DNA from 2 places in the Bacillus sp. HSf4 genome. Region 2 is predicted to be linked to the other one. Evidence: predicted binding sites of a transcription regulator. Region 2 holds the regulator's gene; the other holds the start of a gene.

Region 1 (3,537 bases), 970 kb from region 2:
GAACATGGTCGCATACCAATTCGGAAAAGCCGCGAAAATCGCGCCTCCCCCGGTCAGCAGCCAGACCTCGTTCGCATCCCAGAAAGGTCCGATCGTATTGATCATCACCCTCCGTTCAAGCTCATTCCGTCCCAGAAACCGGGTGGCCATGCCGACGCCAAAATCAAAACCTTCCAGAAAGAAAAATCCCACGAACAACACAGCGACCAATATGAACCAAAGCTCATTAAGAGATACCATGGTAAACCTCCTGATCAAACGGGTCTGTCGATACAGAGCCATCATGATGATGCTCATGATGTTCAGCCCCTTTTTTAATCTCGCGGATAAACAAGTAAACAAGAACGATCGCCAGCACGAGATAAATCGCGGTAAACGCGATAACCGAGAACAGAAGCATTCCCGCCGATACGTTCGGTGAAACGGATTGCGCCGTCGTCAAAATGCCGAAGACCGTCCACGGCTGGCGTCCGATCTCAGTCATGATCCAGCCCGCCGTGTTCGCGATGAACGGAAACGCGATCAGTGCGACCATCGCCCGCAAATACCACTTGCTTGACTCAAGTTTTTTGCGGAAGCTGAGGAAAAGACCGGTTAAAGCGGCAAAAATCATCAATATCCCGGCGCCGGCCATGATTCTGAAGCTCCAGAACGTCGTTTTCACCGGCGGAATGTAGTTTCCTTCGCCATACTTCTCTTCATATTGTTTTTGCAATGTTTTCATTCCCGGCACATCACCGCTGAATTGTTTGTACGCCAGGTAGCTGAGCGCATACGGAATGCTGATTTCTGATTTGTTTTCCTGCTTGTCCGAATCAATATTGGCCAAAACCGTCCATGCCGCCGGATCGCCGCTGTCATCCCAAAGCGCTTCACTTGCCGCCATTTTCATCGGCTGGCTTTTCATCAGATGCTGTGCCTGTTCATGCCCGCTGAAAGCCACGCCGAGGCCGGAAACCAGCGCCACAACCAGCGCGATTTGAAAAGACTTTCTGAAAAACAGCATTTCCTGTTTTTTCAGCATTTTATATGCACTCACACCGGCAATAAAAAATGAACCGGTTGCAAGCGCGCCGAAAATGACATGGGGAAATTCCACCCAAAGCTGCGGATTCTTGATGATGGCGAAGAAATCGGTCATTTCCGCACGGCCGTTTTTGATCGCGAAACCAACAGGCTCCTGCATAAATGAATTGGCCGCCAAAATCCAAAACGCCGACAGCATAGTGCCCAGCGAAACAAGCCAAATCGACAGCAAATGAACCTTTTTCGGCAGGCGATCCCAGCCGAATATCCACAGGCCGATAAAAGTGGATTCCATAAAGAATGCCAAGAGCGCCTCCACAGCAAGCGGAGCGCCAAACACATCCCCGACAAAGCGGGAGTACTCCGACCAGTTCATTCCGAACTGAAATTCCTGCAGAATACCTGTCACTACACCGACGGCAAAGTTAATTAAAAATAAATGCCCCCAAAATTTAGCCATCGTCCTGTAAATGTCTTTTTTCTTGGTCACATAAAGGGTTTCCATCAATGCAACCATAAAGACAAGCCCGATCGACATCGGCACAAAAATAAAGTGAAAAATCGTTGTTGAAGCAAATTGAAATCTGGCTAAGATTAATTCGTTCATCCCCTGCTTCCTCCATTTCCAAAGTTGATCACAGATCATGAAGTTTGTTCAACATTTCACAATAGATTGATGAAAGGTGACGCTGTTAAACGCCCTTTGAAGTGATTGGCCGAAAATTAATCCAATAGACTTATAAATCAATCTATCGACTTCTTATATAAGTAATTTACACCGTTTATTCATAGAAAAAAAGATCTAATTACCTAAAAAATGGTTTATTTTGTGTCCAAACATTGACTAAACTTTAAACTTTTTTTGACAGCTAATAGGATTTATTTACCATGACCCATGGAGAAAGCACGCCGATCAATAAAAAAACACCCTTTGAAGGGTGTCCAATACCTGTCACAAAATCGGTATCTTTTGCCTATATCCATTTTTCACCCAATATACCGCTCTACTATGTTCTCAGCATGGGGCAGATAGCTGCAGCCAAACGAATTCAAATGCAAATAGACGTAAAAAAGCTGATAAAGCGGCCATATTTCCCGGTCCAGCGGCTCGCCTGAAGCTTCTTCATAAGCGCGGTAAAACCGATCCGTAAAACCGCCGAATAAAGCGGTCATCGCCAGATCCATCCGGCAGTCGCCATACAGAACAGCCGGATCGATGAGATATGGAGAGCCGCCTTCCCCCGCTATCCAGTTGCCTCCCCACAGATCACCGTGCAGAACAGATGCGCGGGGGCGATCCGGGAGCCAGCGGCCGATCGATTCAGCGAGACGGATATGACGTTTGGCCTGCCGGCCGCTTAAAAACCCTTTGTCCTGCGCAACCGCAATCTGCGGCAGCAGCCTTTTGTCCCGATAGTAATCATGCCAGCTCGCATACTTGCCGTTTTCCTGCTTGAATGTGCCGATATAATTGTCATACGACAGCCCGTAATAAGGTTTTTCCGCATGATGCATGGCCGCGAGCCGTCTTCCCAACTCTTCTTCCGTTTTGTCCGACCGAACGCTTTTGATATATGATAGTACGAGAAAACGCTCCAAATCCTTCTGGCTGTTATAAGCCAGAACCTCCGGCACCAACACCGCCTCTGTTTTGCCAAGTTCATGCAGCCCCATGGCTTCTTTTTCGAAAAAGTCGGCAGGCACTCCTTCGTTTAACTTGATAAACAGATGAGCTTCGTCTGTTTCTACGAGAAACGCCCGGTTGATGTCGCCTCCTCCCGCTTCCTTCACCTGTTTGATGAAGCGGCCCACTCCGGCTGATGTGACTGCTTTTTCAATGGTTGTTTTGACATCCATACTGTCACCCCCACTCACTTTATAACAAACCTTATGCGGAAATGAAAAGAGTTCGGCAGGTGAAGGGTTTCTGAGATGTTTACATGTTTTATAGATTGTTGTTCACATAAAAGTCATTTATATTTGTGAAATATTTCACAATATCCTGCTATACTTAAGTCGTACTCAAAAGACTTCTTAGTAAATACTTGGTGGTGGTAAACATGGAAACTAAATCGCTGATTCGCGTAGAAGAGCTTGCTTTGAAAAAATACGGAATATTCGAACAAAGCCGTCTTCATTATCTTCTTCGTTCTATACTGGCAAGCATGTTCATCGGATTCGGCGTGATCGTAGCATTTAAAACAGGGAACCTTTTTTATCTTGAGGGGTCTCCGTTCACATATCCAATTGCAGCGGTCACATTCGGGGGAGCCATTATATTGATTGTCTATGGCGGGGGAGATTTATTCACGGGAAACACGTTTTATTATACATTTGCAGCGCTTCGCAAAAAAATGCGCTGGACTGATGTCATCAAGATGTGGATCTTCAGCTATGCGGGAAACTTAATGGGCGCCGTCCTATTCGCAACCATCATCTTTGCAAGCGGCCTATTGAAAGATTCGTCTTCCACCGGCTTCTTGCTGAGCGTTGCCGAGCATAAAATGAATA
Region 2 (3,537 bases):
GAGGCATATGGTCTTTTTACACCATTCTGTTGATGCTTTTCGCCGCCTATAATATCAGTATTTCCTTCAAAATGTTCGCCTTGTCGGGCAGAATGAAGCGAAAAAAATAAAGAGCCCTTTCGAGCCATTCCCTTTCCGCGGGAATGGCTCTTTATTTGCTCTGGTCTTTCAAAAACGCCTGGTTTTCCTCCTGGATGATCGTTTTTTGCGCCTGTCTGTAAGAGATTCTTGAAATCACGATACTGAGCTCATAAAGCAGCAATAAAGGCACAGAAACCATTAAATGAGACAATACTTCAGGCGGTGTGATGAGCGCCGCGATAACAAACAAAACAAAATAGGCGTACTTTCTGATTCTGGACAAAAACATGGGCGTCACCAAACCGAGCCTCGTGATAAACATGATCACGACAGGCATCTGAAACAATAAGCCAAAAGGAAGCGTTAATTGCAGCAAAAACTGAAAATATTCATGAATTCCGATGACCTGATTGACGTTCAAATCATCGGAGATCCTCGTCATAAAATCGACGACAAACGGAAATAAAATAAAGTAAGAAAAGGCAATGCCGCCTAAAAAAAGTATGATCGATACCGGAATATAGCTGAGCGTCACTTTACGCTCTTTTTGATACAGCCCGGGGCTGACAAAAGCCCACAGATGATATAAAAGAAGCGGCGAAGTCAAGACAGCGCCGATGATGAAAGCAAACTGCACATACACAAACAAAGGGTCAGTCAGCTTAAACGCGTTAAGCGTGAGCAGCTTTGCTTCATCCGTCTGCTGCAGATAAATGATCAGCGGCTTTGCCAAAAAAAAGCCTGCTGCAACAAAAACGACAAAAAAGAAAAAAATCATCATGAGTCGTCTTCGAAGTTCTGTAATATGTTCTACCAGCGACATTTCTTTTCCCTTCATAAATGTCATCCTATCTTACTGATCTTCCTTCTTTTTATCCGTATCGTCGTCAGCCAACCCTTTTGTCGCATTTTTAAATTCCCGCAGCGTATTTCCGGCCGCTCTTCCAAGCTCCGGAAGTTTTTTCGGGCCGAATACTAAAAGCGCCACCACGACGATTAAAATAAAGCTTCCAGGACCGATTGGCATCAATGCCTGCCCCCTTTCCTTTACTTTTAAGCTTCCCGTTTTTCACTTGTCATTCATTGAATAATGCTTCAGAAAATACACGAGTGACTGCAGTTCAACCGCCAAATCTATATGATGAATTCGAATGTGGTCCGGCACATTCAAACGAGCCGGCGTAAAATTTAAAATCCCTTTAATGCCCAGCGCGACCAGCCTGTCTGTGATGGATTGCGCGGCTTGGGCCGGAACCGTCAAGATGGCGACGGGAATGTCATCCGTCATATGTTCTTCAAGGGCGTTTAAGTCATAGACCGGAACGCCGCCCACCTCGGTGCCGATTTTATTCTCATTGATGTCAAAAGCCATGGCAATTTTCGTATTGTTGTTTTTGATGAAATTGTAATGGAGAAAGGCTGTCCCTAAATTCCCCACACCGATGAGTGTTACGTTTGTCATTTCATCCTGATCAAGCGTCTTTCTGAAAAAGGACAACAGATAATTGACATTGTAGCCGTAACCTTTTTTGCCGAGGGCGCCAAAGTAGGAAAAATCCCTGCGTATGGTAGCGGAATCGACCTTGACGGCATCGCTCAGCTCAGCGGATGATACACGCTGTTTTCCGGATGCATGAAGGTTTTTTAGAAAACGATAATATAACGGCAGCCGTTTTGCTGTCGCTTGCGGAATTTTTGAATGATCCATGTTCATAGACGATCCTCCATGTTTACATCAGCTTTTTCCTTTTTGTAGCCACCGTTTTTCCCGCCAGTCTTTTCGAGAAGACATGTCGGTCCTATCACCATTCCCTTATCCGCCGCTTTGCACATGTCATAGACGGTCAACGCACAGACGGAGGCGGAAGTTAACGCTTCCATTTCCACACCTGTACTCCCTCTCGTCTTGACTCTAGATTGAATATGCAGCACGCTTTTCTGTTCTTTTTCCTCCCACCGAAAGGCAATATCAACTCCCTTGAGCGCGATCGGGTGGCACATCGGGATGATGGCGGAAGTTTGTTTTGCCGCCATGATTCCGGCAACCTGAGCCACTGCCAGCACATCGCCTTTCCCGATTTCCCGGTTGTTGATTTTTTCATGTACTTCTTTATTCATGGACACACTTGAGACGGCTACTGCGGTGCGGACTGTAGCTTCCTTTTCACTGATGTCAACCATCCTCGCTCTGCCCTGTTCATTAAAATGTGTAAATTCATTCATGATCAAAACTCTCCTTATAACGATCATACACTATTTTTTTCGTTCTGTCTTTTTCTTTTGGTTAAAATCTTCCAGACTTCACTTAATTGTTTGCTGACTGCCGGTTGATAGGCTACACTTAAAATAGCAGACAAGAGGTGAAATATCATGATGATCTTGCAAGTCAATCAGCTCGCAAAATCGTTTGGGGCTGATACTATTTTAACGAATATAAAGCTGGAAGTCAGATCAAAGGACAGGATTGCGATCGTCGGACGCAACGGAGCCGGAAAATCGACTTTCTTAAAAATCATCGCAGGAAAGCTGTCATATGAAAAAGGTGAAATCATCAAGCCGAAAGATTTAACGATGGGCTACCTGGACCAGCACTCAGGGCTTGATTCAAAGCTGACGATTAAGGAAGAACTGCTGTCGGTATTTGAATTTCTCAAGAAAATGGAACAAGAGATGCGTTCGATCGAAGAGCAAATGGCGCATGCTGATCCGGGCAAGCTGAACTCTTTAATGAAAACTTATGACAGGCTGCAGCAGGAGTTTAAAGACAAGGGCGGCTACCAATATGAAGCCGAAGTCAGATCCATCATGCACGGACTTGGTTTTGCCGGGTTTGATGATAACGCCCGCGTTCAGGACTTGAGCGGAGGACAGAAAACGCGGCTCGCTCTCGGTAAAATGCTTTTGACAAAGCCCGATCTCCTCATTCTCGATGAGCCGACGAACCACTTGGACATCGACACGCTGACATGGCTTGAACAATATTTGCAAAACTACAGCGGAGCGATTTTAATCGTGTCCCATGACAGATACTTTCTCGATAAAGTTGTCACACAAGTTTACGAGATTTCCCGCTCCCAGAGCAAAAAATATATCGGAAACTACAGCTCTTATCTTAAATTGAAGGCAGAGCATCTTGAAAAAGAAACGAAGCTGTATGAAAAACAGCAGGATGAAATCGCCAAGCTGCAGGACTTCGTCGACCGCAATTTAGCCAGGGCTTCAACGACAAAGCGCGCACAGAGCAGAAGAAAGCAGCTTGAACGGATGGAAGTCATGGATAAACCGCTGGGTGATGAAAAGTCGGCGTCCTTTCGCTTTGACATTTCAAGGCAAAGCGGAAACGATGTGCTGCGGGTTCAGGATTTAACCGTCAGCTATCAGGATCAGCCCCCGCTTCTCCGCTCGCTCGATTTCCACATTACCCGCGGTGAAAGTGTGGCGCTCGTCGGACCAAAC

What was found. The regulator Rex, encoded in region 2, represses fermentation and respiration genes when NADH is low (regulators of the CRP and FNR family bind a similar motif). The targets are predictions, from matches to a motif close to TTGTGAAATATTTCACAA.
Region 1: the regulator Rex is predicted to act here: its motif matches at 1,678-1,695, upstream of P3X63_RS21355 (cytochrome ubiquinol oxidase subunit I).

What each region holds. Positions count from the first base shown of each region.
Region 1 covers NZ_CP120679.1:4,136,543-4,140,079, forward strand. Annotated here, with positions in the region: gene cydB (cytochrome d ubiquinol oxidase subunit II) at 1-240, opposite strand, end outside; gene P3X63_RS21355 (cytochrome ubiquinol oxidase subunit I) at 227-1,633, opposite strand; gene P3X63_RS21360 (fructosamine kinase family protein) at 2,014-2,883, opposite strand; gene P3X63_RS21365 (formate/nitrite transporter family protein) at 3,087-3,537, shown strand, end outside.
Region 2 covers NZ_CP120679.1:685,010-688,546, reverse strand. Annotated here, with positions in the region: gene P3X63_RS03470 (YdiK family protein) at 1-110, shown strand, start outside; gene tatC (twin-arginine translocase subunit TatC) at 152-928, opposite strand; gene P3X63_RS03460 (twin-arginine translocase TatA/TatE family subunit) at 935-1,108, opposite strand; gene P3X63_RS03455 (redox-sensing transcriptional repressor Rex) at 1,151-1,795, opposite strand; gene moaC (cyclic pyranopterin monophosphate synthase MoaC) at 1,792-2,304, opposite strand; gene P3X63_RS03445 (ABC-F family ATP-binding cassette domain-containing protein) at 2,452-3,537, shown strand, end outside.